One region of the Carboxydocella thermautotrophica DSM 16521 genome, then DNA from elsewhere that is predicted to be linked to it. Evidence: riboswitches for the same ligand, from Rfam matches in the RefSeq annotation. Region 1 holds a riboswitch; each other region holds the start of a gene.
The links. Region 1 has a riboswitch for cyclic di-GMP ahead of B5D20_RS00050 (HD domain-containing phosphohydrolase). Riboswitches for the same ligand answer to the same signal wherever they lie in the genome.

Region 1 (8,731 bases):
TGTTTCTGGATAAAGCAAGAATCTACGTCAAAGGTGGCGATGGCGGCAATGGGGCTGTTGCCTACCGGCGGGAAAAATATGTCCCCATGGGTGGTCCCTGGGGTGGTGATGGTGGCAAAGGCGGAGATGTTATCCTGGTAGTGGATGAGGGGTTGCGTACCCTCATCGATTTTCGCTACCAGAAGCATTACAAGGCGGAACGGGGCGAAAACGGCGGCACCAAGAACATGCATGGCCGCAAGGGTGAAGACCTGCTTATCCGCGTACCCCCTGGTACCGTGGTCCGGGATGCTGACACCGGAGCCTTGCTGGCTGACCTTACCGAACACGGCCAGCGGGTGGTAGTAGCCAGAGGCGGCCGGGGTGGCCGGGGCAATACCCGTTTTGCCAGCAACAAAGACAAGTGCCCAGCCTATGCGGAAAAAGGCGATCCGGGCGAAGAGCGCTGGCTGTTGCTGGAGCTGAAACTGCTGGCTGATGTGGGGCTGATCGGGTATCCCAATGTGGGCAAATCCACCATCATTTCCCGGGTTTCCGCCGCCAAACCGGAAATTGCCAATTACCACTTTACCACCATTGTCCCCAATCTGGGGGTGGTCAAGGTGGGAGAGGAAAGTTTTGTCATGGCCGATATTCCCGGTCTGATTGAAGGGGCCCATACCGGTGCTGGTCTGGGCCACGAATTCCTGCGCCATACGGAGCGAACCCGCCTGCTGGTACACGTGCTGGATATCGCCGGGTCGGAGGGACGGGACCCCTTGCAGGATTTTGCCGTCATCAACCGGGAGCTGGCCCTGTACAGTGAGCGGCTGGCCCGGCGTCCCCAGGTGATTGCGGCCAACAAGATGGACTTACCGGGAGCCGAGGAAAACCTGGCCCGCCTGCGCCAGGAACTGGGGGAGCAGTACCCTGTATTCCCCGTATCCGCTGCGACCGGACAGGGCCTGGATGAACTGGTAAAATATCTGGCCCGGCGTTTGCCGGAATTGCCGCCGGAAGAAGCGGTGGAGGCGGTAGAACCGGAGGAGGTCAAGGTCACCCGGGTGGAAGAGACGGAGCCCTTTACCCTGAAGCGGGATGAGGAGGGCGTTTGGGTAATCGGTGGCCAGGAAGTAGAGAAGCATTTCCATCGCACTGACTTCAACAATGAGGCAGCAGTACGCCGCTTCCAGAAAATCCTGGAGGTGCTAGGCGTGGATCGGGCTTTGCGGGAAGCTGGCATCCAGGAAGGGGATACTGTCAGGATTATGGATATGGAATTTGAATGGCAGGAGTAAAGCCTGCCTTTTTATTTTCTAACGTAAAAAATAATTATCCGCTGACGTAATAAATAATATATAATCCAGATGGAGGCCAGAGCGGTAACAGGCCATGGAATACTGATTAAATGCCAGTGCTGCGGTACTAGTATACCAAGGCTGACCAGGAGAGGTAAAATTACCGGGAGAGCGCAATGGAGTAGGTGCCAGACAACAGTCACAACAGCCAGGATAAATCCGAAAAAACCGTTTTTTATCATTGGACTTACCTCCTTCCATAAAATAATATTAGCTGGGATTGGAAACGATGTATGCAGATGATAACTACCGGGGTGGAGAGACCCTTTTTTTTATGGTATAATATAAGCCAAACTTAAACGAATGAGGTGCAAAATTCATGGTATTGACAGGGAAACAGAAACGCTATCTCCGGGGATTGGGCAGTTTAGAACCCGTCACCGTTCAGATTGGTAAAGGTGGGGTCACTCCCACTGTCATTCAGCAGCTGGATGAAACTCTGGAGGCCCGCGAGCTGGTCAAGGTCCGGGTGCTGAAAAACTGTCTCGAAGAAAAGGAAGACATTGCTCGCCGGCTGGCAGAAGGTACCGGGGCCGAGCTGGTACAGATGATCGGGCACAATCTCCTCTTCTATCGACCGGCCCAAAAGCCGCAAATTCAATTACCCGGATAAGCGATTTACGGTGTGGAGGGGAGCAAGATGGTTGAGGAGAGAAAGAGATATCTGAAGCAGGTAAAAAGGGTAGTTGTCAAGGTTGGTTCATCTACCCTGACCCACAGTAGCGGGCGGCTCAACCTGCAGCACATGGAGGCGCTGGTGCACCAGCTGGCTGATTTACATAACCGGGGTTTACAGGTGATTCTGGTTACTTCCGGAGCAGTAGGGGCCGGGATCGGCAAGCTGGGTTTGAAACGACGGCCTCGCACCATCCCGGAAAAGCAGGCCGCGGCTGCGGTGGGACAGGGGATATTATTGCATATGTATGAAAAATTGTTCGCCGAATATGGTCAGACGGTGGCCCAGATTCTCCTGACCCGGGAGGATGTGGCCCATCGTTCCCGGTTTCTGAATGCTCGCAATGCCCTGTTTACCCTGCTGAAGCTGGAAGTAATTCCAATCATAAATGAAAATGATGCGGTGGCGGTGGAGGAAATCAAGTTCGGGGACAATGATACCCTTTCCGCCCTGGTGGCCAGTCTGGTGGAAGCTGATCTGCTTATTTTGCTTTCCGATATCGCTGGCCTGTATGAGGCTGATCCGCGCAGCCAGCCTGATGCCCGTTTGCTCAACTGGGTGGCGGAGATTACCCCGGAAATTGAGGCTATGGCCGGGGGAGCGGGGACTCAGCTGGGTACCGGAGGAATGGCGACTAAAATCCAGGCAGCCAAAATCGCTGTTTCTTCCGGAACGGCTATGGTAATTGCTGATGGTTCCCGGCCCGGAGTGATTCAGGATATCCTGGCCGGAGAGGAGGTTGGCACCTGGTTTAAACCCCAGGACCATCCCCTGCAGGCCCGTAAGCGCTGGATTGCCTTCAGCCCTGGTGTGAAAGGGCGGCTGGTAGTGGATGACGGTGCTGTCCGCGCTCTGGTTAAGGGGCGCAAGAGTCTGTTAGCCAGCGGCTTGCTAGCGGTAGAGGGCAGCTTCAGCGAGGGACAGGTGGTAACGGTGGTGGACCGGGAAGGACGGGAGATCGCCCGGGGACTGGTCAACTACAGTGCTACTGAGCTGGAGCAGATCAAGGGTCTGAAAACCGAGGCGATTGAACGGCTATTAGGTCATAAAAACTATGATGAAGTGATTCACCGGGATAATCTGGTGGTTTTATAGGGAGGGTATAGGATGGATGTACGGCAGTATGTAGTGGAAAAAGCCAAACTGGCCCAGAAGGCGGCCCGGCAGCTGGCTGCTGCCAGCACCGATGTCAAGAATGCAGCCTTACTGGCCATGGCCGAGGCTTTGCAACAGCGGTCAGATGAGATATTGCGGGCCAATGCCCAGGATATGGAGGCAGGACGGCAGAAGGGGCTCTCCCAGGCCCTGCTGGATCGGTTGTTATTGACGGAAAAGCGCATTGCCGACATGGCAGAAGGGTTACGCCAGGTAGCCGCTTTGCCGGATCCGGTTGGGGAAGTGGTAAAAATGTGGACCCGCCCCAATGGGTTACAGATCGGACAAATGCGGGTGCCGCTGGGTGTAGTGGGCATAATCTATGAGGCCCGGCCCAATGTCACGGTGGATGCGGCTGCTCTCTGTCTGAAAACCGGCAATGCTGTGCTTTTGCGTGGCGGCTCGGAAGCCATTCATTCCAATACCGCCATTGCCCGGATTATTTCCCGGGCGGCCCGGGAGGTGGGTCTGCCGGAAGGGGCCATTCAGCTGATTGAAATCACTGGCCGGGAAGCGGTCAATGTTATGTTGCGTTTAAATGGCTATCTGGATGTCCTCATTCCCCGGGGGGGTGCCGGGCTGATTCGCACGGTGGTGGAAAATGCCAGCGTGCCGGTAATTGAAACCGGGGTGGGCAACTGTCATGTTTATGTGGATGCGGAAGCCGATCTGGCCATGGCGGAGGAAATTGTGATCAACGCCAAAACCCAGCGGCCGGCGGTTTGCAATGCCATGGAGACTCTGCTGGTCCACCGGGAGGTAGCCGCCGAATTTTTGCCCGGCCTGGCAGAAAGGCTGACGGAGCTGGGGGTAGAGCTGAGGGGCTGTCCTGTCACCCGGAGTCTGGTGCCGGGGATTCAACCCGCTACTGAGGACGATTGGGCCACGGAATTTCTTGATCTGATTCTGGCCATCCGGGTAGTGGATTCCCTGGATGAGGCTCTGGAGCATATCTACCTGTATGGTACCAAACATTCAGAAGCGATTGTGACCAGCAACTATTTTACTGCCCGGCGCTTCCTGCAGGAAGTGGATGCGGCTGCCGTCTATGTAAATGCCTCTACCCGTTTTACTGATGGTTTCCAGTTCGGTTTCGGGGCGGAAATTGGGATCAGTACCCAGAAATTGCATGCCAGGGGGCCGATGGGATTGACGGAATTGACAACCATCAAGTATATTGTTTATGGTGAAGGTCAAATCAGGGAGTAAACGGGAGATATTTTTGTTTTTTGATAGTACATGACAGAACAAGTCTCTTTTCTGCTGCTCAGGGGATATTTTTGGCGGTTGCCGGAAAAGAACTGGTCCGGACAGCCCTTTGTCGCTTATGCTGTTATTACAAATCGGCGACAAAGGGGTGAAAGGCCATGGTGTGCAAGAGCTGTCAACTGTGTGGCAGGGAAGGGCAGGCTGACCTGGTCTGTAGCTGGATTCTGGCAGATGGGGAAGTAACAGAAGCCTGCTGGTGTGTGTGCAAAGATTGTCGCCAGCATCTAGAAGATCGGGTCTGGAGTGTTTATCGGGAATTGCTGGGAATGTGAGGCAAGGAGTGGACCATGGATAAGCGGGTTGCGGTGATGGGTGGGACTTTTGATCCCATCCATTTAGGCCACCTGGTGGTGGCTCAGGAAGTTGCGGATGAACTGGGGCTGGATCGGGTGCTGTTCGTTCCCTCCGGCCAGCCCCCCCATAAACAGGGGGCAAAAGTGACAGCGGCGGAGCTAAGGGCGGAAATGGTCAGGCTGGCCATAGCGGACAATCCCTGTTTTCAGCTTTGCCTGCTGGAGCTGGAAAGGCCAGGGCCTTCATATACATACGATACGGTTCGGCAGCTGCTGGACCAGGGGAATTACCAGGAGCTCTATTTCATCACCGGGGCCGATGCGGTGCTGGAGATTCTGACCTGGCACCGGGTGCGGGAATTGCTGGCCTTATGTCATTTTATTGCTGTTACAAGGCCGGGTTTTGAGCTGGAGCAATTGCGGGAGGTGCAGGGACGGCTGGGAACGCAGCTGGGACAGCGAATCCGGCCCTTTACAGTGCCCTCTCTGGCTATTTCCTCCTCGGACATACGGGCCCGGGTGGCCCGGGGGAAAAGCATCAAGTATCTGGTTCATCCCGAGGTAGAAAAATTTATTGTTAATAATAACCTGTACCGGTTTTAATTTGCTCACATACTTTGCGCCCACCATTCAAATACTAAACTTGCCTGAAAGGCAGACTTATTTTTGGAGAGGTGGGTTACCATGGTGACAACATTGTATGTAGGCAATTTGCCCTGGGCCATTAAACAGGATGACTTAATCCGGGCCTTTTCCCAGCATGGGGAAGTGCTGGGGGCCAGGATTATTACTGACAGGGAAACCGGGCGCAGTCGCGGTTTCGGTTTTGTGGAAGTCAATGATGCCGATGCCGATCGCATGATTCAGGCGATGAACGGGGCGGAGCTACAGGGACGTACAATTACTGTAAATGAGGCTAAACCCAGGGAATTACAGTAAGTAAAAGAAGACTGTCGACCTTTACGTCGGCAGTCTTCTTTTAAAATTCTTTTTCAGCAATCTTTTCACAGGCCAGTTTTACTGAAATAAAGGTACCCTTTCCAGTATAGGAGATAAGCAATTGTTCACATTGATTAAAAACCAGCGGCAGACCTCTTCCCAGGGAGTTCCGGGTGGAAAAACCATTAATTAGGATGGATTGGGCAATTTTTCCAGCACAAACCCTTTTCCCTCGTCTCTAAGGGTAATAATGATGTTATAGCTTTTATCTAACCCCCATTGTACGTGCCCCCGGCCAGCATGTTTTACAATATTTGTGATTAACTCAGAAAAAACCACGGAATAGATCCTTTGCTTATGCTGGGGTACTAAAATTTTTTCCAGCCAGTTGCTAAACATTTGTCTGGCCTGGGATATATCAAAAACGCTTTTAATAGAAACTTTAGTAAAATAGGTGTAATCGAGTTCGTGGTGTTTAATTTCTTCATCGCTGATTAACTTTACCTTTCCGTTTGTGACATCCTCCAAAAAATTTTTATAAAGTGCTACTATATGTTTATACTGCCAATCATGGTGTCCTTCAGGGTTAAAAGTTTTTTCCCACCAATTAATGAAGACATTTACTACCTGCGGGTCCCATTGTTTACCTGCCTCTTGAATTAATATCCCGATTGCCTGTTCCTGGGACATACCTGGACGGTATACTCTGTCACTGGTCATTGCATCAAAAGCATCTGCCACTGCTAATATTCTGGCGCCTAAATCAATGGTTTCACCAACCAGGCCATAGGGGTAACCGCTTCCATTCCAGTATTCATGGTGCTGAGCAATGGCAGGCAATAGTTCCCGAAAACTTTCAAATCCTTCCAGAATACGACATGCTATTAAAGGATGCTGTTTAAGCAGGGTCATTTCTTCTTCTGTTAACTTATCTGGCTTTCTTAATATTTGGTCGGGTACTCCGATTTTACCGATATCGTGGAATAGTGCGGCCAGATAGATTTGCTCCACCTGTTCTTGTGGGAGATCCATTTCCAGGGCAATGATTCTGGCATACTCTGCTACTTTCTGGGAGTGATGTTTTGTATAACTGTCTTTTGCTTCAACAGCCTGGATGATTGTATTAATCGCTGCAATCATGACTTCATTAGTTGGTATTTCCGAGTATTTGGCAGCGAACAGGCTGATGTATTTGATGTCCATTGAATTTGTATCCCCTTCCCTATGTTATTAACCATGAAATAGCACATTAAATTAAAGCCAGCGGTACCATTTTTCCGGACTAGATTCTTAAACATCCTTAATAATAGAAAAAGCCTTTCCAGGGAAGCCCATGGAAAGGCAGAGCAACCATATGCTCGCTGCTTTCCAGCTTCGGCAACCTGGCAATCATAGCCCTGGAGGGGCCTTAGACCCATGGCTTTGCGCCCCCATCTTTCGATGGGTTTGCCTTTATCGACTGTTTTGCATTTTATTGTATAGCACAAATTTAATCTACTAAATAATTTATTACAATTAAACTAAAAATGTCAATACTGGATAAAGAATATTTTAACATACATCCACCACTTGACCACCGGTAATAACCTGCAGTTGCTCCAGGGTTACTGGCACAGCTGAATTGGGAGTACCGGCAGCAGCATAGACCAGCGGAAATCTCTGCATACTGATATCCAGATATACCGGCAGGGGCTGGGAGAGAGCAAAGGGACAAACTCCGCCAGCGGGATAGCCGGTATAGTGCAGGGCCTGTTCGGGATTAGCAAAACGGATTTTGCGGGCTCCGGTCAGGGCCTTTAATTTTTTGGTATCCACCCTGAGATCTCCACAGGTAACTACCAGCAGGGGCTTCTCATCAGCCAGGAATACCAGGCTTTTAGCGATTTGGGCCGGTGTCACCCCTAGCGCCCTGGCAGCCAGCTCACTGGTTTCGGTACTGACCTCAAACTCGATTACCTTTATTCCCAGCTGGAATTGATCCAGAAATTCCTGAATCCGTTGATGAACTGGATTTTGCAGGGTTTGTACCACCATTGTCTCCCCCTCATCTCCTTTTTTAGAGTCAGTATAAAGAAAAATGGGAGAAAATGCAAGGCACTCGCCATTTTTGCCTGTTTATGCTATAATGGGCGGAGAAAACTGTCAACAGGGGTTAACCGGGATGGAAGCAGTTACCTTTATTCAACAACAAGTAAAAGGAGAACGCTGGCAGCATATTGAAGGGGTACGCCAGCAGGCCCGCCGTTTGGCCCTTACCCACGGACTGGAGCCGGAAAAGGCGGAACAGGCGGCCGTCTGGCATGATGTCGCCCGCGATTATCCTCCGGAGCGGTTGCTGGAACTGGCCCGGCAGCAGGGGCTGGAACTGGATGCCGACTGGCTGGCTGTACCCATGCTTTTACATGGGCCGGTGGGAGCGCAGCTGGCGGCTGAACAGGGGGTAAGGGACAAGGAAGTTTTGCAGGCCATTGCCCGTCATACCCTGGGCCATCCGGAGGCGACAGCCCTGGACAAGCTGTTGTTTGTGGCCGATATGATCGAACCGGGACGGGATTACCCTGGAGTGGAGGAATTAAGACTGCTGGCAGCCAGGGATCTGGAAGGGGCCTATCTGGCCGGGCTGGATCATACTCTCCGCTATTTGCTGGAGCGCCAGCAATACATCCATCCGCTGGCGGTTAGGGCCCGCAATGCCCAGTTACTAAGACTTAAGGCAAGGGAGGTAAAATAAGTGTCTGAGCAAGAGACCAGAAAGTTACTGGATTTGATTAAAGCCGGTGCCGAAGACAAGAAAGCCCGCAATATCACTATTCTGGAACTGGGTGAACTCTCAATTATGACCGATTATTTTGTCATCATGAGCGGTAATTCCACTACCCAGGTGCGGGCTATCGCCGATGGGATTGAAGAGAAGGTCAAGGAAGGCCTGGGGGTAATTCCCCTGCGGCGGGAAGGCCTGCGTTCTGGTCGCTGGATTTTGCTGGATTATGGTCAGGCGGTGGTGCATGTCTTTCTGGAGGAAGAGCGCCAGTATTATAACCTGGAACGTCTCTGGGGCGAGG
Region 2 (4,395 bases), on a different contig from region 1:
AAATGGCCATGGCTGTGGTAGTTGCTGGCATGGCAACCACCGCTGCATAAATAGCGGGCCCAGCAATTCTGACATTTCTGCTTGTTGAATACATGGGCCTCCTGAAAACGCTGGACCAGCTCCGGTTTTTCTACTCCTGTATCTACTGTTCCCAGCCAGAAATCTTTATTGCCGACAAATTGATGACAGGGGTAGAGGTTGCCCTCCGGGTCGCAGGCCAGATATTCATGGCCCGCACCACAACCGGATAGCCGCTTGGCCAGACAAGGGCCACCCGTTAGATCCAGGTTGAAATGGAAAAAGGTAAAGGGCTGCCCTGTTTCCTGGCGCCGCAAAAACTCCTCTGTCAGCCGTTCATATTCTGCCAGCAATTGTGGTAGATGCTCTTCCTTCAGGGCATAATCCTCTTCCGGCGCCCCTACTACCGGTTCTACCGACAGGTGTTTAATCCCCAGGTCAGCCATGTAAATGACATCTGCCGCAAAATCCGGTTGTAAGCCGGTAAAAGTTCCCCGCACATAATAATTTTCCTGGTTACGGCTGTTAACAAAACGCAGGATATGGTCAACAGTACGCTGGTAAGAACCACTGCCATCCAGCCGGGGGCGCATGCGATCATGGACCTCCGGACGCCCATCCAGGCTTAGAACCACTGCCATTTCCTCTTCATTCAACCACCGTTCAATTTCTTCAGTTAGCAGCAGGGCATTGGTAGTCAAAGTAAATTTGATTTTCTTCCCGGCTGCCGCGGCCGCCTCTTTGCCGTATGCCACCAGGTTTTTGACTACCGGAAAATTCAGCAGCGGCTCCCCGCCAAAGAAGTCAATTTCCACCTGCTGCCGCTTTCCGCTGGCTTTAAGCAAGAAGTCAATGGCCTGACGCCCTGTTTCCTCCTTCATCAGAGTACGGTCCCCGCCAAAAGGCCCGGTGCCGGCAAAACAATAACGGCAGCGCAAATTGCAGTCATGGGCCACATGGAGACAAAGGGCCTTTACTACCGATTGCTGGCGCAAATGCAAAGCAGCCGGAGCCTGGTCCTCTGCCAGCAATAGACCCTCCTTTTTTAATTCCTCCAGCTCCCGGACCGCTTCCTCGATTTCTTCCCGGCTATATTCCTGCCCTAATTTGGCTCCAATCTCCTCCCGACTTGCAGCCGGCCAGTAGTCCAGAATCCGCCAGGTCAGCTCGTCCACTACATGGACGGAGCCGGAAGCCACATCATAGACAATCCTACTGCCAAAGAGGGTAAATTTATGCAACAATGTCTACCACCTCATTAAACAGCATTAGACAGTAAAAAACCCGACCCCGCAGGTGAGGTCAGGCCCTTTCTTTATCTTACACAAACCTGGTTACCAACTGTGCAGGAAGTTTTGCAAGCTGATTGACAGCTGGTCTGGCATTCGCCACAACCCCCGGTTTTAACGGTATTTTGCAGATTTTTTACAGCCAGAGTTTTAATATGCTTAGCCATTAGAATATCCTCCTCACATTATTGATTTTCCCTAAATAATTTTAACAGTTAAACCCTGCCTTGGCAAGCCATTTGAGTTTTTTCGTCATTTTTCACCAATTAAGAGTTGACACTTGTTACAATTAGTGCTAAATTAATAAGTGAAATACTACACACAGTCGATAAAGGCAAACCCATCGAAAGGTGGGGGCGCAAAGCCATGGGTCTAAGGCCTCGCTCCGGAGGCTATGATTGCCAGGTTGCCGAAGCTGGAAAGAGATAGAGAGCCACAGACTGCTCCGCCTTTCCATTGGAGGCTTCCTGGAAAGGCTTTTTCATTTGGGGGTGTAATATATGGAACTGGAATGCAAATGTGGATTTCTTCATGTCTCAATGGACACACTCATCACCAAGAGAGAGCCGATTTCGGGGAAACGGCGCATTATTTGCTCGGTCTGCGGCAAACAAATTCCCATCCGTACCGTTCAGCCCAAGACTTTCAAAGACCTGATGCGGCAAACGGGCGGTTCCGGTTATAATGCCAATGTGTTATTTGAGAGCTAACAAGGCTCCCCTGAACAGAAAGTTCAGGGGAGTTTTTTCTGGCAGACACGTGACTAAAAATAATTGCAATTATCGGTCCAGAGCTGAAAAATTCTGTTTCAAATCCTCAACTTCTTCTATCCCTACCGAAATTCGCACCAGTCCCGGCGTAATTCCCAGCCGGTTCTTGATTTCCGCCGGAATACCGGCATGGGACATGGAAAAAGGATGGGTGATAATGGTTTCTACTCCGCCCAAACTAGGCCCGATGACCGGAATGCTGGTAGAATTAATAAAGGCAATGGCTTCTTCTTCACTGCCCAGGTCAATGGTGATCACTGCTCCTGGTCCCCGGGCCTGGCGCTGGTGAATTTCCGCACCGGGATGGTCGCTGAAGCCGGGATAATACACCCTTTTCACCTTTTTTCTATCCCGCAGCCAGAGGGCCAGTTCCCGGGCGTTGCTTTGCTGCTGTTCCATGCGAATAGCCAGGGTTTTTAGCCCCCGCAAGGTCAGGTAGGAGTCAAAAGGACTGAGAACTGCCCCAAAGGCCATCTGAACCAGCTTGATTTGCCGGGCCAGCTGTTCATCATTGACCACAATCAGACCCGCCAGCAGGTCACTATGTCCCCCGATGTATTTGGTCGCACTGTGGATCACCACATCAATGCCTAACGCCAGGGGTTTTTGCAAATAAGGGGTAGCAAAGGTATTATCAATCAGGGTAATCAGCCCCTTTTCCCGGGCCAGCTGGCTCAAAGCCGCCAGGTCGGTAATCCGCATCAGGGGATTGCTGGGCGATTCCACAAAAATCCCTCTGGTATTGGGTTTTATCGCCTTTTTTACCTGTTCCAGATCGGTAGTATCCACAAAATCAAATTCCACCCCATAGCGGGCAAAGAATTTGGTCAAAATCCTGTAAGTACCACCATAACAATCTTCCGTCACCAGTACATGCTCCCCGGTCGCGAATAAACAGAGAGCTGTAGAGATAGCCGCCATCCCGGAGCTGAAAGCAAAACCGTATTTACCCCCTTCCAGTCTGGCAATAGCCTGTTCCAGAGCTTCCCGGGTAGGGTTCTGGCCCCGGCTGTATTCATAGGGTTTGCGAGCAGGCAATTCCTCCTGGTCAAAGGTACTGGTGAGATAAACAGGGACATTTACGGCACCTGTATATTTATCACCCCGCGGACCCGCATGAACGTAAAGACTTTTTTCCTTTAAATCGCGTTCCATTTTCTATACCTCCCCGCCTAGAGCTTGTTCCAGATCTGCCAGCAAATCTTCCAGATGCTCCAGGCCAACTGACAAGCGCAACAAACAATCAGTAATACCCCTATTCCTTCTCTCCGTTTCCGGGATATCCGCATGGGTCTGGGTTTCAGGATAAGTCAACAGCGATTCTACTCCGCCTAAGCTTTCCGCAAACGAAATAAGTCTGATTTTGCTTAAGACCTCTAATGCCAGCTCCTTTGATTCCACTTCAAAAGACACCATAGCTCCTGGCCCGCTGGCCTGAGCAAAATGCCACTCTCTTCCCGGATACTCTGACAGGCCAGGATACCAGACTTTTCTTACCCTCGGGTGTTTATTTAAATAAGAAGCTATTCCGGCTGCATTTTGCTCCTGCCGTTCCAGCCGTACCGCCAGAGTCTTCAGGCCGCGCAGCAACAACCAGCTATCCTGTGGTCCCAGTATAGCTCCGCAGGCATTCTGATAAAAATACACCCGTTCCGCCAGCTCAGGGTCCTTGACTGCGACCAGGCCTGCAATCAAATCATTGTGCCCACCCAGATATTTGCTGGCACTATGAATAACGATATCCGCTCCCAGCAATAGGGGACGCTGGCGCAGGGGAGTCATAAAAGTATTATCTACTAGCAATAATAATTGATGCCGCTGGCAGAATTGGGCCAGGCGGGATAATGGATAGATTTTCATCAACGGATTAGTAGGGGTTTCAATAAATACCGCCTTTACATCCTGACCTGCATAGTTTTCCCAGTCCTCCTCGCTGGTATTACTGAAATCCAGATAGGTAAAAGCCAGTCCGAGAGGACGCAGGATCTGTTCAAACAGACGATAGGTACCGCCATATAAATCATCACAAACCAGGATTCTATCTCCTGGCTTAAATATTTGAAAGACTGCTGTCAAAGCCGCCATGCCGGAACTAAAGGCAAAACCTCTACACCCGCCCTCTAAAGCGGCAATAGCTTCTTCCAGCACCTGCCGGGTAGGGTTGCCGGAACGGGAATAGTCAAAACCGGTAGATTGCCCTGGGGCAGGATGAGCAAAAGTGGCCGTTTGATAGATAGGCATGGTAATACTGCCTGTCCCCTGATCCTTGCGAACCCCTAGCTGAGCCAGAATAGTTTCCAGCTGCATTTCCTTCTACC
Region 3 (8,731 bases), on a different contig from region 1:
TGCAGGAAGTGGGACAGGGCCATCAGGTTGCCTGTCCGGTAGTAGTGGGCAGTCATTGAGGTCAGGCAAATATCAATATGAGGAGGTTGAGAGTTGTGAAAATGCGGAAACTGTGGTCCCTGGCCCTGGCTGGTGTGCTGGCTTTAAGTACTCTGCTCAGCGGCTGCGGTGGCGGCAAAAGCGCCGACAACGGCGGCAAACCGGCAGGGGAAGAGAAGAAAGAAAAAACCTTCATCTTCGCCAAGTCCGGTGACCCCGTCGGTCTGGACCCCATCAATGTTACCGATGGTGAATCCATCTATGTTACCCAGCAAATTTTTGACACTCTGGTAGAATACAAGCAGGATAGCACTGAGATCCAACCGGCACTGGCCGAGTCCTGGGAAGCTTCCAAGGATGGGCTGGAATGGACTTTCAAACTGCGTCAGGGAGTTAAGTTCCATGATGGTACGCCCTTCAATGCCGAAGCTGTCAAATTCAATTTCGATCGCTGGCGCGACAAGAACAATCCCTATCACCAGGGAGATTTCGAATACTATGCCGCTATGTTTGGCGGTTTCCCCGGCATCATCAAGGAAGTTAAAGCTGTAGATGAGTATACCGTCAAGTTCATTCTGGAAAAACCCAATGCTCCTTTCCTGGCCAACCTGGCCATGGCTGCTTTCGGTATTTCCAGCCCGGGAGCCATCAAGAAATACGGTCAGGACTACTTCAAAAACCCGGTGGGCACCGGTCCCTTTAAGTTCGTGGAATGGAAAAAGGATGACAAAGTAGTCCTGGTTAAGAATGAAGAATACTGGGGCGAAAAAGCTAAAGTTGACAAGGTTATCTTCCGCACCATCCCTGATAACAGTGCCCGGCTGATGGAACTGAAAGCTGGCACTATTGATGCTATGATCGGGGTAAACCCCGATGATGTAGAAGGAATCAAGAATGATCCCAATCTGCAGTTACTGCTGCGTCCTTCTATGAACGTAGGCTATCTGGCCATGAACACCGAGAAAAAGCCTTTTGATAACGTAAAAGTACGCCAGGCTATTAACCATGCCATCAACAAGCAGGCTTTGATCGATGCCTTCTATGCTGGTCTGGCCAAGCCGGCCAAGAACCCCTTGCCGCCTTCTCTCTGGGGTTACAATGATGAAGTGAAGGACTATGAGTATGATCCGGCTAAGGCCAAAGCTCTGCTGGCTGAAGCAGGTTTCCCCAATGGCTTCAAGACCAGGCTCTGGGCCATGCCGGTCGCCCGGCCCTATATGCCGCAGCCCAAGCAAATTGCTGAAGCCATTCAGAAGGATCTGGCGGCTGTGGGCATTCAGGCTGAAATCGTAACCTTTGACTGGGGTACTTATCTCCAGAAAGGGGAAAACGGGGAACACGAACTCTATCTCCTGGGCTGGACCGGGGATAATGGTGACCCCGACAACTTCCTCTATGTTCTGCTGGACAAGGACAACACTACCAAAGGTTCTGCTTCAAATGTTGCTTTCTACAAGAATGACAAGGTTCATGACCTGCTGATTAAAGCCCAGCAGGAATCCGACCAGAACAAGCGGGCTGAACTGTACAAGCAGGCTCAGGTGCTGATTAAAGCGGATGCTCCCTGGGTACCGCTGGTTCATTCCACCCCGCCGGTTGCGGCCAGGAAAAATATCAAGGGCTGGGTACCTCATCCCACTGGTAGTGAATGCTTTAACACCATTGACAAAGAGTAAGCTGGTAAAGACAGAGGAGAGGCCGGTTGCGGCCGGCCTCTTGCTCTCTCTTTCAGGGAGGAAAATTCATGGCACAATATATTGTTCGTCGCTTGCTCCAGATTATTCCCGTCTTTTTTGGTGTAACCCTGCTGGCTTTTTCCTTAATCCATTTTATTCCCGGGGACCCGGCCCAGATCATGCTGGGCGAACGGGCTACACCCGAGGCGCTAAAAGAACTGCGAGAACAATTGGGTTTAAATGACCCTTTATATATTCAATACGGCCGTTTTTTAAGCCACATTCTGACTGGAGATCTGGGCCGTTCCATAGTTACCAATGAACAGGTAAGCAAGGAACTGGCTACTTTTTTCCCGGCCACCCTGGAACTGACTCTGGCGGCCATGCTGGTGGCGGTGATCGTCGGTCTGACTGCGGGTATAATTGCGGCAGTGAAACAATACTCTTTTTTTGATAATATCTCCATGGTAGGAGCTTTGTTCGGGGTTTCTATGCCCATCTTCTGGTTAGGTCTGATGCTGATCTACCTCTTTGCCCAGACTTTAGGCTGGTTCCCTCCTTCCGGACGCCTGAGCACTGAATATACTGTTCCAGTGATTACCGGCTTAATTACTGTGGACGCCTTGCTCAGCGGGGATATGGCTGCTTTTAGGGATGCCCTCTGGCACCTGGCCTTGCCGGCGCTGGCTCTGGGCACTATCCCCATGGCTATCATTGCCCGCATGACCCGCTCCAGCATGCTGGAAGTGTTGCGGCAGGATTATATTCGCACCGCCCGGGCCAAAGGGTTGGCGGAGTGGCTGATTGTGCTCAAGCACGCCCTGCGCAATGCCTTCCTGCCGGTTTTAACGGTAATCGGCTTGCAGTTTGGTTCCTTGCTGGGTGGAGCTGTAATGACGGAAACCATCTTCTCCTGGCCGGGAATTGGCCGCTATATCTATGCTGCCATAATGGCCAGGGATTTTCCGGTGGTGCAGAGCAGTATTGTTTTTATAGCCATGCTGTTTGTGTTAATCAATCTTCTGGTCGACCTGCTTTATACCTATATTGATCCCCGCATTCGTTACAGTTAAGGAGGAGCGCCATGAGCCAGAACAAAGGAGGACTATGGGCTGACGCCTGGCGTCGGCTAAAGCGGAATAAAGTTGCCCTGCTGGGTGCGCTGATTGTGGCTATCTTGCTGTTTACTGCTCTGGCTGCCCCGCTCATCGCTCCTTATGACCCCGTTCATGATGGGAGTTTGAAGGAGCGCTTGCAACCACCCAGCAGCAAGCACTGGCTGGGAACGGACAAGCTGGGCCGGGATATTTTTAGCAGGATTGTTTATGGTGCCCGCATCTCTGTTGAAGTGGGGGTTATTTCTGTAGGCATTGCTTTGATAGTAGGCACCCTGATGGGGGCTCTGGGCGGCTATTATGGCGGCTGGCTGGATTCCATCCTGATGCGTATTGTTGATATAATGCTGGCATTTCCCAGTGTCCTGCTGGCAATCGCTATCATGGCAGTGCTGGGGCCCAGTCTGGAAAATGCCATGGTGGCCATCGGACTGGTGAATGTGCCAACCTTTGCCCGGGTGGTACGGTCTACTGTTCTGGCGGTGAAAGCCACTGAATATATCGAGGCGGCCAAAGCTATCGGGGCCAGGGATGCTCGCATTATTTTCCGCCATATTTTGCCCAACTGCATTGCGCCCATTATTGTAACAGCTACCCTGGGCATCGGTACAGCTATTCTCGATGCCGCCGGCCTCAGCTTTCTGGGCCTGGGGGCTCAGCCACCTACACCGGAATGGGGGGCGATGCTGGCCGATACCCGGGATCTCTTGCTTAAAGCGCCCTGGGTGGCCATATTCCCCGGGATTGCCATTATGCTGAATGTACTGGGCTTTAATCTGCTGGGAGACGGTTTGCGGGACGCCCTGGATCCCAGGTTGAAACAGTAAAACGCATTGCCCGGTGGAGGTTAAATAACAAAGCCGCAGGCTTTGCCTGCGGCTTGGATTTTTACTGGGTAATGGAGGCATTAACAGTTGTAGTAGCCTGAGCAGTTTGATTCAAAGCTGAGGTAGCGGCAGCCAGTTCAGCTTCCAACTTTTTGATTTTAGCTTGTAATTCAGCGATTTTACGTTTGGCTTTTTCCGCTTTGGCTTTGGCTTTCAGTTCCTGTTTCAGTTTCTTTTCCTGGGCTTTTAATTGAGCCAGTTCCCGCTTGTCTTTTTTCTGTTCTTTCTTAATTTCATTTTCCCGTTTGACAATTTCCTTTTTCAGCATCCTGGCCAGCTCATTGATCCGGTGAATGCGTTTCACATAGGTCTTACTGTCTTTAGTTTTCTTGAAATCAGCCACTGCATCTTTTTTCAGACTATTGATAGCCTGGGCCAGAACCCGGATATCTTTTTTGCTGGTGATCAGCTTGTTCAGCTCAGCCTTGAGTGCTGTATCGGTCGGATTGTCCAGCAGCTTAACCAGCACCGCTTTTACCTGCAGAACCTGCTGCTCAAAAGGATTGACCTGGGTAGTAGTAGTGGTATTGCCATAGGTGTCGGAAGTAACAGTGGTCTGGGTTGTAGCATCAGTGGTAGTAGTGGTTTCCCCTTCAGCAAAAACAGCGGAAACAGGACCAAGAGCCAGGATTGCGGCAACAAAAGTGGCCAGGAATTTGTGTTTGATAGTCATAAGACATACCTCCTTTTAATGCTCAAAATTTTACCTCCTGCCAGAGCAGGAGGTAAATCGCCTCGCACTCGGGCAGCTGGCTGGCCTGGCAACGGAGTTGCGGTAGCCCCTTTAGCTTTGCGTCACCACCTTTCGATGGTTTTGCCTTTTTCCTTTTCGCTATATTATACGAACAGGCAATCATTTTTGGGGGGGACCTAAGAAGTTTTTCTAAAAAATTTTTTTCGACAACAAAACAGGAAATCCTGCTCCAATGGGGAAAATAAGTAGCAGAGGAGGTTGAGAATATGGTAGAGATCGGCTTCAAGGCCCCTGATTTTACCCTGCCCGCTACCGGGGGACAGGAAATCACTTTATCCCAATTAGCTGGCAAAAAGGTTGTTCTTTATTTTTATCCTAAAGACAATACTCCTGGTTGAACCAATGAAGCGGTCGATTTTAATGACCGAATGGAGCAGTTTGCTGCCATCAATACCGTTATTCTCGGAGTAAGCCGGGATTCCATAGCCAGTCATGAGAAATTTGCGGCCAAACTGGGTCTGAAGTTTCCTCTGCTCAGTGATAGTAACGGGGAAGTATGTCAGTTGTATGAGGTATTAAAAGAAAAGAATATGTATGGCAAGAAAAGCATGGGGATTGAAAGATCCACTTTCCTGATCGATGCCGATGGTGTTATCCGACAGATCTGGCGCAAAGTCAAGGTAGCCGGCCATGCCGAAGCTGTCCTGGCCGCAGCCAGGGAGCTATCAGAGCAATAATTCCAGGGCTAGATAGACCCCGGCTCCGATCAGGCTGGTAGCTGGCAAAGTGAGAAACCAGGCGGTAATAATCTGTCGGGCCACCCCCCATTTTACCCCGCGAAAGTTTTTGGCTGTGCCCACTCCCATGAGTGCGGAAGCGACTACATGAGTAGTGCTGACGGGTAGGCCAAAGCGGGATGCCAGCAATATTACCAGGGAAGAGCTAATATCCGAGGCAAAACCATTTATGGGTTCAATTTTAAAAATCCGCCCGCCCATGGTGCGGATTATTTTTTTCCCCCCTGTAGCGGTACCCAGGGCCAGGGCACTGGCGCAGGCAACTACTACCCAGAAGGGAACATGAAAAGTATCAATCATACCGGCGCTGACGAGAGCCATAGTGATCAGGCCCATGGACTTCTGGGCATCATTGGAGCCATGGGAATAGGCAGTAAGCGCTGCTGAAAGGATCTGTAAGCGACGAAAAACATTATTGGTCTGATGGGGATGAGAAAAGCGGAAGAGCCAGAAAAAACCCACCATTACCAGATAGCCCACCACCAGACCCAGAATAGGGGATAAGATCAGGGACAGGATGATTTTACTCAGGCCTGTCCACTTGATGAGCGCAAAACCGTGCTGGGCAGCGGCAGCTCCTACCAGGCCGCCGATGAGGGCATGGGAAGAACTGCTGGGAATGCCATAGTACCAGGTAAACAGGTTCCAGAAAATAGCAGCTGAGAGGGCGCCGATTAAAACCGTCTGGGTTATGGCTGCTGGGTCCACAATTCCTTTTCCGATGGTAGCTGCCACAGCGGTATGGGTTACCGCTCCTAGAAAATCAAAAGCGGCAGCCAGGAGAATTGCCTGCCGGGGGCTGAGGGCCCGGGTGGCAATGGAAGTGGCAACAGCATTGGCGGTATCATGGAAGCCATTTAAGTAGTCAAACAACAAAGCAAGGATAACAACGATAATGACCAAAGCGGTGAGACTAAGCATATTTTAGCACTACTCCCTCTAATAAATCTGCCATATCATCACAGAAGTCCAGCATTTCTTCCATATATTCATACAGGTCTTTCCACTTGATGATTTCCAACGGACTGCAATCCAGGGCAAAAAGCTGGGCCAGGCCGGTGCGGTAGATATTATCTCCCTGGCTTTCCAGCTCATTGATAGTCTGACAGAGCTTCTGGATTGCTTCCGGCCGGGAAGTCAGTTCCGGCAAGAGCTTTATGGCTTTGGCTAGAGCCAGACTGGCTTCAAAGGCAACCCCGGCCAGCTCCTGACCGGTCCGGGTAGTCTGTTCCACTTTATAGAGTCCCAGTTTTACGCAGGTGCCGTGCAGGTAATCGACCACGTGCTCTAACCCCTGGGTGAGCCGGAAAAGCTCATCCCGGTCGATGGGAGTAATAAAAGTACGATTGATTTCTTTCTTTAATTCTTTGGCAATCTGATCGCTTTTTTCTTCAACTTGATCCAGCTGCCGCATTAGCTGCTCAGAGTGTTGCTGTTCTTGCATGATGGCGCGAAAATGACGGGCAGCTTCTTCCAGGCACTGGGCCAGCTCACCTAACAAGCGGTAGAAAATATCATTTTTTGGTTTTATACTAAACATCTCGGGGCCTCCTTTAACTGTACTAATAAAGATTGTAACTGTCCCCATCTGCTGCGTCAACAAGACTCGACAAAATAACAGTTGCTTACCCGGGGGCAGTATGCTATACTAATTGGTAGCGAATGCAAGAGAAAGTAGGTGCAAAAACATGCGGGAGAAACTGGCCAGTCTTGGAGCAGTTATCACCGGCTTTCTGGCCTGTATCGCCTGACTGGGTCCGGCAGTTTTTGCCGCCCTCGGTCTGGGGGGATTGGGCTTTGCCGCTGTTGGTTCGGTATCGAAATATAGCAATATATTTTACGGTATTACCATAGTTCTGCTGGGCTTTGCCCACTGGATGGGAACCAAAAATCACAAAAAAAGCAATCAGGTTATACTCTGGACATCTACTGTTCTGGTGCTGACGATGTTTATCTACACCAAACGGGGCTGGTTCCTGGGATGGTTTAACTAAAGGGGGAGAAGGAAGATGAAAAAATGGTTGCTAATCACTCTGCTGAGTGGTCTTCTGATCGTTACCGGCTGTGCTAAACAGGAAACTACCCAATCCGGGGGAGAAACAGCAACCCAGCAGCAGGCCCAGGCTACTTATCAGGACATCAGTGGTGAAGAATTGCAGGCCATGCTGGCTAAAGGCGAAAAGGTAACGGTTATCGATGTGCGGGAACCCTTTGAGTATGAAGCCGGGCATATTAAAGAGGCTCGCCTCATTCCCATGGGGGAAATCCCTGGTAAACTGGGGGAACTGGACAAAAACCAGACTATCGTAGTGGTTTGCGCTTCTGGCAGCCGCAGTGCCCAGGTGGCCCAGTATCTGGGGGAACAGGGCTTCACCCGGGTCAAAAACCTGGCAGGAGGCATGATGGCCTGGCCGGGAGAAGTGGTGAAATAACAGGATTAGGTAATTTCTTAAAACCTCTGCTTGTGTTACAATGATACACAGGTGGAGGTTTTTGCATTTGGAGGTTTATTTATGTGGGAGGACTTGCTGGAACTCAATCAGGAGCTGCTCAGGCGTATGCAAAAGACACCTGACCGGGCCGCAGGCCGCCAGCTGCTGGCTGATAGCTTTGGTGAATTCAAACCCATTCCAGTTTTCCAGGACAAGCCCTGGCAGGGCTGGCAGGTAGTAGGGATAGATGGCTCCCAGCAAACTATTGGGGCCAACTATCCTTACCAGCTGGCTTTATTACAGGCTCTGGCTCTGGCCAGCCAGGGCGGGGAACAACTGAAACAGCGGGTAATAACCCCCCTCCTGGCTGAGGGGGAAGAAGAAGTCAGGCAGCTGGTAAGGGAAAAAGGTTTGAGCCAGGAACTGGCATTTAGTCGCCTGCGGGACCGGCATCTGGCCCAACTGGAGCTGGAAACCTTGCTGGAACTCATCTTTCATCAAAAACCCCGAGCCATCATGCTGGATGGCGGTTTTTTACGGCTGGAGCAAGCCTGGGCAGAAGGCTGGCAGCAGCTCTATTCCTTTTGTCTGGAGGAGAATATTTTACTGATAGGTGTAATCGAGGAAGTAGGGACCAATGCCATTGCCCAGGAACTGGGGGAAAAGGCCCCCCCTCTCTGGCAAAGGGCTTATGACCGGGAGATTCTCTATGACTTGCTGCAGGAAGGAGAACTGCTGTTGCCCTATCGTCCCTTGGCTGTAAAAGACCGCTATTATACGGTTTTTTTGCGCCCGGGTACCTATCCGCAGGCCATTGCCCTGGATTTGCTGGCTGAACAGAAAAATAAGGCCCAGCTGGCAGCGGCTCTCGTAATTTCCCTTTGTCCTGCTGGTGGCCGGGGCATTCCCTGGTTGCTGGATCTAATCGATCAAAAGGTGAAATTAACCCGACAACAAACTGATGCTTTGCTGGACTATGTCCTGGATTTACAGGTTCGGGAAAAATTTTTGCGCTCCATGCGGGAGAGGAGGTAAAAGGGTGCAGGTAATCGGAACAACTACCCCTCAGGAGGTCTGGGTACTGGATCAGA
Region 4 (8,731 bases), on a different contig from region 1:
TAAGGCCTTCAGTTCTTTTTCTACTTCTTTCAGGACAGCGGTTTTTTTCATTTTCAGTTCCTCCTCATGTTCACTTTCTGATGAAATTATTGCCGCTTTAAAAGGGGTTTAAACAAAAATTTTTTAGTTTGACATAAGAGGTAGCATTTGTTATGATAAGTTATTGGAAATGAAAAAGGAGGAATGCACAGTGGCCAAGCGTTTGTTTACTTCTGAGTCCGTTACTGAGGGACACCCGGATAAAATTGCCGACCAGATTTCCGATGCGGTGCTGGATGCCATTCTCGCTCAAGATCCCAATGCCCGGGTGGCCTGTGAGACTTCGGTTACAACCGGTCTGGTACTGGTTTCCGGTGAAATCACTACCAGCTGTTATGTAGATATACCCAAAATTGCCCGGGAAACTATTCGGGAAATCGGCTACACCCGGGCCAAATTCGGTTTTGACTGCGATACCTGTGCTGTAATCACTGCCATTGATGAACAGTCCCCTGATATTGCCATGGGTGTGGACAAGGCTTTAGAAGCTAAAACCGGGGAAATGACCGATGAGCAGATCGAAGCCATCGGAGCTGGCGACCAGGGGATGATGTTCGGTTATGCTACCAATGAAACCCCTGAATTTATGCCTTTGCCCATCAGCCTGGCCCACAAGCTGACCCGGCGGCTGGCAGAAGTGCGCAAGAGCGGGCTTTTGACCTACCTCCGTCCCGATGGCAAAAGCCAGGTTACCGTTGAATATGAAGATGACCGGCCGGTACGGGTGGATACTGTGGTCATCTCCACCCAGCACAGCCCGGATGTGGATCTGGAAACCATCAAACGGGATATGATTGAACATGTTATCAAACCGGTGATCCCGGCCGAATATCTGGATGAAAATACCAAATACTTCATTAACCCTACTGGCCGTTTTGTTATCGGTGGTCCGCAGGGGGATGCCGGTCTGACTGGCCGTAAGATCATCGTTGACACCTATGGCGGTATGGCCCGGCATGGTGGTGGCGCCTTCTCCGGTAAAGATCCCACCAAGGTTGACCGTTCTGGTGCCTATGCTGCCCGTTATGTGGCCAAAAACATCGTAGCTGCCGGGTTGGCGAACAAGTGTGAAGTGCAGCTGGCTTATGCGATTGGTGTGGCCAGGCCAGTATCCATCATGATTGAAACCTTTGGCACGGGCAAATTGCCGGAAGAAAAGCTGATTGAACTGGTGCGCAAGCACTTTGACCTGCGGCCGGCGGGTATTATCAAGACTCTGGATCTGCGGCGGCCCATTTACAAACAGACTGCTGCCTATGGTCACTTTGGCCGCAATGACCTGGATCTGCCCTGGGAGCGCCTGGACAAGGTGGAAGTCCTGCGGGCTGATGCCGGACTCTAGTTATTGCAGAAGAAATTACCCCGGGTGAGGGCCCGGGGTTTTCTTTTGGGACTATGGTCCTAAATTTTTTGGGACTGGTAGCAGGAATCCGTTTTTTTTAAGCGAATCTATTGATTAACACGAAGTAACAGGGGGAATAGCCCATGCCATCCCTGGAGGCACTGGACAAAGTTGTAAAAAATACCCTGCAAGCTATCGAAAACAGCAAACAACAAATCTTCGATATTGCGGAAACAGCCCGCAAGGAAGTGGTACGGCTGGAACGGGAACTGGTCCTGCTGGAAAACCAGGTCAATGATGTAATTAAGGCGGTAGATATACTGGAATTGAAAGTCAAGCAGGCCAGGTTACGGCTGGCAGAAGTGGATAGCAGCCTGGGCAAATATTCAGAAGCGGAAGTAAAACGGGCCTATGATACTGCCAGTGAGCTTCAGACCCAATTGCTGCTGTTACGGGAACGGGAAAACCAGCTGCGCTCCAAACGGGACCAGCTGCAGGTGACATTGAAAAACATGCAGCAAACGGTAGCCAAGGCGGAGAATCTGGCTTCCCAGGTGGCTGTGGTCATGGATTTCCTTTCGGGAAGTCTGAATGAGGTCAACAATCAGTTAGAAGGGCTGGCACAAAAACAAAACCTGAGTATCCGGGTGATCAAGGCCCAGGAGGAAGAAAGAAAACGGGTGGCCCGGGAAATCCATGACGGACCGGCTCAGGCCATTGCCAATATTGTTTTGCGCATGGAATTTTGTGAGAAATTGCTCGAACTGAAGCCAGACAAAGTTAAAGGGGAACTGCAGAGTCTGAAAGAGCTGGTACGCAATACCCTGCAGGATATTCGTAAAATCATTTTTGACCTCAGGCCCATGGCTTTAGATGACCTGGGTCTGGTTCCGGCTTTGCGTCGCTATCTGGAGGATTATAAGAGCAAATATAATTTAAACACGGAATTTATCTTCTTTGGTTATGAAAGGCGCCTGGATAATGCGGTGGAAGTAGGACTGTTTCGCGTGGTCCAGGAAGCCCTCAATAATGTTTGGAAACATGCCCGGGCCAGCAAAGTTATAGTGCGGCTGGAAATGGGCCGGGATAGTGTTAACATCCTGATCAAGGATGATGGCCAGGGGTTTGATGTGGAACAAGCCCTGGCCAACAAGCAACGGGAGAGCCTGGGTTTGACCAGTATGCGGGAAAGGGTGGAACTGTTAGGAGGCACTTTCATCCTGCGCAGTCGACCAGGGCAGGGGACGGAGATTCTGCTGAAAGTACCGCTCAACGAAGGATAGGGAGGTTTAGCTATGGGGATAGTGAGGATTTTGCTGGTAGATGACCATCCTCTGATCCGGGAAGGCTTACGCAAGGTACTGGCTCTAGAGCCCAACCTGGAGGTGGTGGGGGAAGCGGGAGATGGGGCGGAGGCAGTGGCGAAGGCCCGGGAATGTCTTCCCGATCTTGTTTTGATGGATATCAACATGCCCCGTACTGATGGTATTCAGGCTATCCGCCAGCTGAAACAGCTGATGCCCCGGGTGAAGATCATCGCTCTAACAGTAGCGGTGGATGAACGGGCACCGGAGGTGATTAAGGCCGGGGTAGCAGGCTACCTGCTCAAGGACATCAGTGCTGATAACTTGCTGGCGGCAGTGGCCACAGTAACCGGGGGTGGAACCGTGATTGCCCCGGAGGTAATGGAAAAAATCAGCCACATGATGACCCGTCTGCAGGAACAACAGCTTTTGCAACAGCTTACCCGACGGGAAAGGGATATTCTGGGCATGGTGGCTCAGGGTTTGACCAACCGGGAAATCGGGGAAAGGTTGTTCATCAGTGAGAAGACTGTAAAAAATCATCTGACCCATCTTTTTAAAAAAATCGGGGTGGAAGACCGGACCCAGGCGGCGCTGTTTGCTGTGCGCATGGGACTGACCGAGGAACCCAATTCCTGAAGGCAGCATATCATGGCATAGACAAAAATCCCGGAGTGGGGTGGATTATATGTCATGGTGGCTGCCCTTTTTCTGTTTGCTGGGCTTAGTGGGCTTGCTGCTGTGGGGACTGTTTTACAGCCGCCGTCAACAACGGCAACCACAAATGAATGGGATTTCCGTGGTGCTATTGACCAGGAATAATGCGGCTAATCTGGAAGGGGTGGTACGCTGGCTGCTGCAATACGAGTATCGTTATCACTGGTTGCTGCAGATTATCATCATTGACCAGGGGTCCTGGGATCAGACTCTGGCCATTGCCGATAAACTGGCGCGGGAACATTTTAATCTGCTGGTAGTAGAGCAAAAGTGGTTTCCGCTCATATCGCCTCGCCGTCTGGCCTATCTGGCAGCCCGCTACCAGCGGGTGGTTTTTCTGGATTTGCGGCAGCGGCAACAGGGGAAACGGGAATTGCAGACATTGTTGCGAATTTTTAATGAGCAGGCTTTTGGGACTTAAGATCCATAGACTAATACCCCTTCATTTATGTATACTAAAAGTAGGAGCCTGAAAGGCGAAGCGGAGGAGGGAGCGGTATGGGAAAAGTTCAACGGTTTTGGCGGGAGGAGAAGGGGCAGGCTTTAAGTGAGTACACGCTGATTATCTCTCTGGTTGCAGCAGCTCTAGTATTATCTTTAATATTGTTTAAAGATAAAATTAAACCTTTGTACGAAAAAAACCATTTGTCTGGGACCTAAGTCCTAGAAAAATTAAAGCTGCGGTCCCATAGACATTTGTCCTAATTGGGTATATACTAAAATCAGAACAAGGCAATAAGACACAACGATAAAGGCAAACCCGGTGAAAGCCGGGGGCGCAAAGCCATGGGTCTAAGGCGTATAAGCGCTATGACTGCCAGGCTGCCGAATTGTGGAAGGTCGGTTTGTGACCCCCTTTCGCCGGGCAGCCGGTAGAAGGGGGTTTTTAGGTGTTGTGTCTTATGCATAAGGGTGAAAAAGAGCGAAGTTTAGCAAGGAGGGATTTGGTATGAACATCATCAAAAGATTGTGGAAAGAGGAGTCTGGTCAGGCAATGACCGAGTATGGTCTGATTATTGCTTTGGTGGCGGCGGCTCTGGTTGTAACGGTAATAGCTTTCAAGGATAAGATTAAGGCGGTATTTGAAGGACTAAGCTTTAGTGCTAGCTAAAAAAACCCCAAGGCCCTACGCGGTAGGCCGAGTGCCTCGGTGTAGGGCCCTATTTTTCCCGGGCGGAGGGATGAGTTTGTTCTGGGTTATCATCACACTTGCCATTTATTATGACTGGCGCTATCGGCGCATTCCCAACTGGCTGGTACTGTATACCCTGCCTCTGATCTGGGGCTGGCACTATTACCAGGGCGGTTGGCCGGAATTGAAAGGCTCTTTGCTGGGCTGGCTGGTTGGTCTGGGTCTACTAATCCTGCCCTTTCTGGTAGGTGGAATGGGTGCAGGAGATGTGAAATTCCTGGCGGCCATCGGTGCCTGGGCAGGGGGAAAAGTGGCGTTATATACTTTTCTGGCAGGGGCCATTCTAGGGGGACTTTGGCTGTGTGGCCGACTCCTCTGGCAACAGGGCTGGGCCGGGTTTAAACAAACCTGGTCTAAAGCAGGTGCCAGGCTGTTTGTTGGTCTCTTTACCGGCCAGTGGTGGAAGGAAGAAACCAGCCAGACAGATCCGACGGCTATCCCCTATGCCATTCCTCTCAGCCTGGGCTATTTACTGGTGACACTCTGGTTAGGTAGGTGAGGAAAATGGGGATGGGAAGAAAAAGAGGGGAAAGGGGACAGGCACTGGTGGAAATGGCCCTTGTTCTGCCTCTTTTATTAATGTTGCTCTTTGGCATTATTGAATTCGGTCGCATTTTCCATGCCTATCTGACGGTGAACAATGGGGCCCGGGAGGGGGCGCGTCTGGCAGTGGTGGGGGCCCAGGATACAGCTATTATCGCCAGGATTAAAGATACAGCTGTGGGCCTGGATAGCAGTAAACTGCAAATCACCATCGCTCCTGCCTATAGCAATCGCCTGCGGGGGCAACCGGTAACGGTGCAGGTTTCCTACCCGGTACAAATCTTTGCCCCCATTATCGGTGAAATTATCGGTAACCCCTATACAGTAAGTGGCAGTGTGCAGATGCGGATGGAATAGGGGGGAGGAAAGATGAAGAGCAAAGAGAGCGGAGAAAGAGGGACGGCAATCGTGCTGGTGGCCCTGGCTCTGACGGGGCTGCTGGGGATGGTGGCGATGGTAGCTGATTTTGGCCAGTATTATCTCTGGGAAAACCGCCTGCAGACCATGGCCGATGCGGCGGCTTTGGCCGGGGTGCAGGAATTGCCGGATCATCCGGATGCAGCTGTGGCGGTAGCAGAACAATATCTGGCTGCCAATGGTGGTACAGAGTTACTTACGAAAGAGATTACCATTGGAGCTGATAACAAATCCATTACTGTGAATTTGAGCAAAGAAGTGAATTTTGCTTTTGCTCCGGTGCTGGGAGTAGAAAAAGGGCAGGTCAGCAGACGGGCGACAGCCCGGGTAGCCCCTGTTAAAGCCATGAAGGGTCTGGCCCCGCTGGCAGTAAAACAACAGAATTTTGTTTTTGGCCAGGAATATATCCTCAAAAACGGGGGCGGTGCTGGTGATAATGGCTGGTATGGGGCTGTTGCTTTAGGTGGACGCGGGGCTTCAACTTATGAAGATAATTTAAAATACGGTTACCAGGGAGTTATCGCTATTGGAGATATAATCGAGACGGAACCGGGGAATATGTCAGGGCCAACCCGACGGGGCATTCAGTACCGGCTGGGGACTATGACCGATAACAGTACCCCGGATAACATTGATCCCAACAGCCCCCGGCTTTTATATGTACCGGTAATTGACGATATACCCAAAAACGGTCGCTCTACCGCCCGGGTGGTAGGGTTTGCGGCATTTTTATTGAAAAATGAATTGCCCGGCAATGGCAATGATTGCCAAATAAAAGGTTATTTTGTCAGGGTCATTGTACCAGCAGAGCAACTGGATGACACTAGTGCTGGTTTCGGGTTATATGGGACCAGGCTGAGCGAGTAGGGGGAAAGAGCATGACACCGAAGAAATTGTTTGTTCTGGCTTTAATCTGCGGGCTGGGGGCAGCTCTGGCCACCAATTATTATTTGCAAACCATGAAAAAACAGATCAATAATGTAGTAACCGGCGAAGTAGTGGTTGCCAGGACGGAAATACCGGCCAAAACTGTGATCACCCAGGAGATGGTGGAAAAAAAGGTGTTACCGAAAGAGTATATTCATGCTCAGGCGGAACGGGATCTGAAAAAGGTAGTAGGCCGGATTACTCTGGATCGGATTGTGAGCGGGGAACAGGTTTTGGGGCCAAAACTGGTAGGCAAAGATGCCTACAAAGAAGGGCTAGCCTACACTGTACCTAAAGGTAAACGGGCCCTTACTATTGGAGTTAATAACATTACCGCATTGAATGGGCTGCTCAAACCCGGAGACCGGGTGGATGTGATTACCGTAATGAGTGTACCGGTTATGGAAAACAACCAGGTGGTAGAGCGGCCTCTCGCCAAAGTTTATCTGGAAAATGTGGAGGTGCTGGCTGTTGACAGCCAGCTCACATCTGAGCTAAATACCCTGGAGCAAAAAGCGGAAAAAAGCAAAACCGATGGGGTAAAATCTGTGACCCTGGCGGTGACACCGGAGGAAGCGGCCAAACTGGCTCTGATTAACCGTAACGGGGTCATTCAGTTAGCCCTGCGTTCCCCTGTGGACCAGGATAAAAACAATGTGACTCCGTATCTTTCCACTGATTACAAGCTGAGATAGCGTGAGGGGGAAATCCCATGGGTAAGATCAGGATTATGATTGTGGATGATTATGCCGAGACCAGAGAAAATGTTAAGCGGCTCTTATATTTTGAAGACGATATGGAAATTGTCGGGGAAGCAGGAGACGGGAAAGAAGCGGTAGAAAAAGCGGAAAAACTGCGCCCGGATATTATCCTGATGGACATCAATATGCCGGTAATGGATGGGATTGAGGCTACAGAAACCATCTCCCTTCGGGTACCTACGGCGGCTATCATCATCATGTCAGTACAGGGGGAACAGGAATATCTGAAAAAAGCCATGATGGCCGGGGCCCGCGAGTATATGATCAAGCCTTTTTCCAGTGATGAATTGACAGAAACCATTCGCCGGGTGTATGACCTGGAGAAAAAGCGACGGGTCAACTTACATGTTGAAGATACGGCGAAAAAGCGGGAACCCCAGGTGGTAGTCGTCTTCAGTACTAAAGGTGGGGTGGGCAAGACTACTATTGCCACCAACCTGGCAGTAGCACTGGCCCAGGAGAGCCGGGGCAAAGTGGTACTGGTGGACCTGGATTTACAATTTGGCGATGTGGCGGTAATGATGAACATTGTGCCCAGACGGACCATCACCGAGCTGGTGCAGGAAATTGCTCACCTGGATAAGGAGACCATGGAAAGTTATTTGATCGAGCATCCCTCCGGGATCAAGGTTTTGCCAGCACCCAGCCGGCCGGAATATGCTGAGCTGGTGATTGCTGCTCATGTGGAGAAGATTATCAATCAGCTGAAGGAAGAATACGATTACATTATCATCGATACACCGCCCTTTTTCCATGAGACCAACTTGACGGCCCTGGATATGTGTAATCAGATTTTGCTTATCCTGGCCCTGGACCTGCCGACTATCAAAAATGTCAAACTCAGTCTGGAAGTGCTGGATTCCCTGCATCACAAAGGCAAAGTTAAACTGGTGCTCAACCGCTCTTCTGGCGATATTGGTATCAATTATCAGGATGTGGAGAAAAGCCTGGGCATGTTAATTGCCGCCCATATACCCAGTGATGGCCGGGTGGTGGTGGCAGCGGTTAACCGGGGAATTCCCTTTGTGGTCTCTGATCCCCGTACCAAAATCTCTCAGGCCATACGCGACCTGGCCCACCTGGTAATCAGTGATCAGGGGTATCAGGAGGATTTGCAGAAAAAAGAGAAGAAAGGGGTCTTTTCCAGATGGTTTGGCTAAAGGAAGGTGAGACAGAATGTCCCTCTTGAAGCGTCTGGAAAAAGAAAAGGGCAGTGAAGGGGAAAAAAGCCGGGAACACAGCGGGTTTAGTGGAGCTTCCGCTCCTAAAGTTACCCGGGACCCCTATGCTGATTTGAAGGTACGCATTCATAAGGAAGTTATCAATGAACTGGAAGAAGAAATCAGCAAGGGCGGGAAAATGGAAGACCTGGATGAAGCTAAACTGGCCCAGCAAATTGAAGATGTGGTGCAGACTTTCCTGGATAAGGAGGCAGCCTTCATTCCCCGGCAGGACCGGCAGAAAATCGTGCAGGAAATCATCGATGAGG

Region 2: linked by a shared signal. The riboswitch ahead of B5D20_RS13150 (hypothetical protein) and the one ahead of B5D20_RS00050 (HD domain-containing phosphohydrolase) in region 1 are both predicted to bind cyclic di-GMP.
Region 3: linked by a shared signal. The riboswitch ahead of B5D20_RS08720 (hypothetical protein) and the one ahead of B5D20_RS00050 (HD domain-containing phosphohydrolase) in region 1 are both predicted to bind cyclic di-GMP.
Region 4: linked by a shared signal. The riboswitch ahead of B5D20_RS10020 (Flp family type IVb pilin) and the one ahead of B5D20_RS00050 (HD domain-containing phosphohydrolase) in region 1 are both predicted to bind cyclic di-GMP.

What each region holds. Positions count from the first base shown of each region.
Region 1 covers NZ_FUXM01000001.1:5,900-14,630, reverse strand. The annotation lists gene B5D20_RS00090 (Spo0B domain-containing protein) at 1-13, shown strand, start outside; gene obgE (GTPase ObgE) at 1-1,277, shown strand, start outside; gene B5D20_RS00080 (hypothetical protein) at 1,289-1,519, opposite strand; gene yhbY (ribosome assembly RNA-binding protein YhbY) at 1,657-1,950, shown strand; gene proB (glutamate 5-kinase) at 1,978-3,108, shown strand; gene B5D20_RS00065 (glutamate-5-semialdehyde dehydrogenase) at 3,121-4,377, shown strand; gene B5D20_RS13770 (hypothetical protein) at 4,536-4,709, shown strand; gene nadD (nicotinate-nucleotide adenylyltransferase) at 4,725-5,333, shown strand; gene B5D20_RS00055 (RNA recognition motif domain-containing protein) at 5,415-5,669, shown strand; gene B5D20_RS00050 (HD domain-containing phosphohydrolase) at 5,859-6,872, opposite strand; cyclic di-GMP riboswitch class I at 7,043-7,130, opposite strand; gene B5D20_RS00045 (YbaK/EbsC family protein) at 7,221-7,703, opposite strand; gene yqeK (bis(5'-nucleosyl)-tetraphosphatase (symmetrical) YqeK) at 7,831-8,400, shown strand; gene rsfS (ribosome silencing factor) at 8,401-8,731, shown strand, end outside.
Region 2 covers NZ_FUXM01000061.1:1,057-5,451, reverse strand. The annotation lists gene scfB (thioether cross-link-forming SCIFF peptide maturase) at 1-1,259, opposite strand, end outside; gene scfA (six-cysteine ranthipeptide SCIFF) at 1,334-1,474, opposite strand; cyclic di-GMP riboswitch class I at 1,631-1,721, shown strand; gene B5D20_RS13150 (hypothetical protein) at 1,808-2,017, shown strand; gene B5D20_RS13145 (trans-sulfuration enzyme family protein) at 2,087-3,232, opposite strand; gene B5D20_RS13140 (trans-sulfuration enzyme family protein) at 3,236-4,384, opposite strand.
Region 3 covers NZ_FUXM01000022.1:9,313-18,043, reverse strand. The annotation lists gene B5D20_RS08740 (ABC transporter ATP-binding protein) at 1-59, shown strand, start outside; gene B5D20_RS08735 (ABC transporter substrate-binding protein) at 102-1,715, shown strand; gene B5D20_RS08730 (ABC transporter permease) at 1,784-2,788, shown strand; gene nikC (nickel transporter permease) at 2,800-3,657, shown strand; gene B5D20_RS08720 (hypothetical protein) at 3,719-4,390, opposite strand; cyclic di-GMP riboswitch class I at 4,459-4,546, opposite strand; gene B5D20_RS08715 (peroxiredoxin) at 4,678-5,148, shown strand; gene B5D20_RS08710 (inorganic phosphate transporter) at 5,137-6,129, opposite strand; gene B5D20_RS08705 (DUF47 domain-containing protein) at 6,122-6,748, opposite strand; gene B5D20_RS08700 (hypothetical protein) at 6,999-7,202, shown strand; gene B5D20_RS08695 (rhodanese-like domain-containing protein) at 7,218-7,640, shown strand; gene B5D20_RS08690 (DNA double-strand break repair nuclease NurA) at 7,722-8,675, shown strand; gene B5D20_RS08685 (ATP-binding protein) at 8,680-8,731, shown strand, end outside.
Region 4 covers NZ_FUXM01000029.1:14,991-23,721, reverse strand. The annotation lists gene metK (methionine adenosyltransferase) at 191-1,381, shown strand; gene B5D20_RS10035 (sensor histidine kinase) at 1,525-2,664, shown strand; gene B5D20_RS10030 (response regulator) at 2,677-3,324, shown strand; gene B5D20_RS10025 (glycosyltransferase family 2 protein) at 3,374-3,823, shown strand; gene B5D20_RS13695 (Flp family type IVb pilin) at 3,901-4,062, shown strand; cyclic di-GMP riboswitch class I at 4,146-4,232, shown strand; gene B5D20_RS10020 (Flp family type IVb pilin) at 4,352-4,513, shown strand; gene B5D20_RS10015 (A24 family peptidase) at 4,590-5,093, shown strand; gene B5D20_RS10010 (TadE/TadG family type IV pilus assembly protein) at 5,105-5,494, shown strand; gene B5D20_RS10005 (pilus assembly protein TadG-related protein) at 5,507-6,421, shown strand; gene cpaB (Flp pilus assembly protein CpaB) at 6,433-7,176, shown strand; gene B5D20_RS09995 (CpaE/TadZ family protein) at 7,194-8,402, shown strand; partial or broken gene B5D20_RS14130 (TadA family conjugal transfer-associated ATPase) at 8,419-8,731, shown strand, end outside.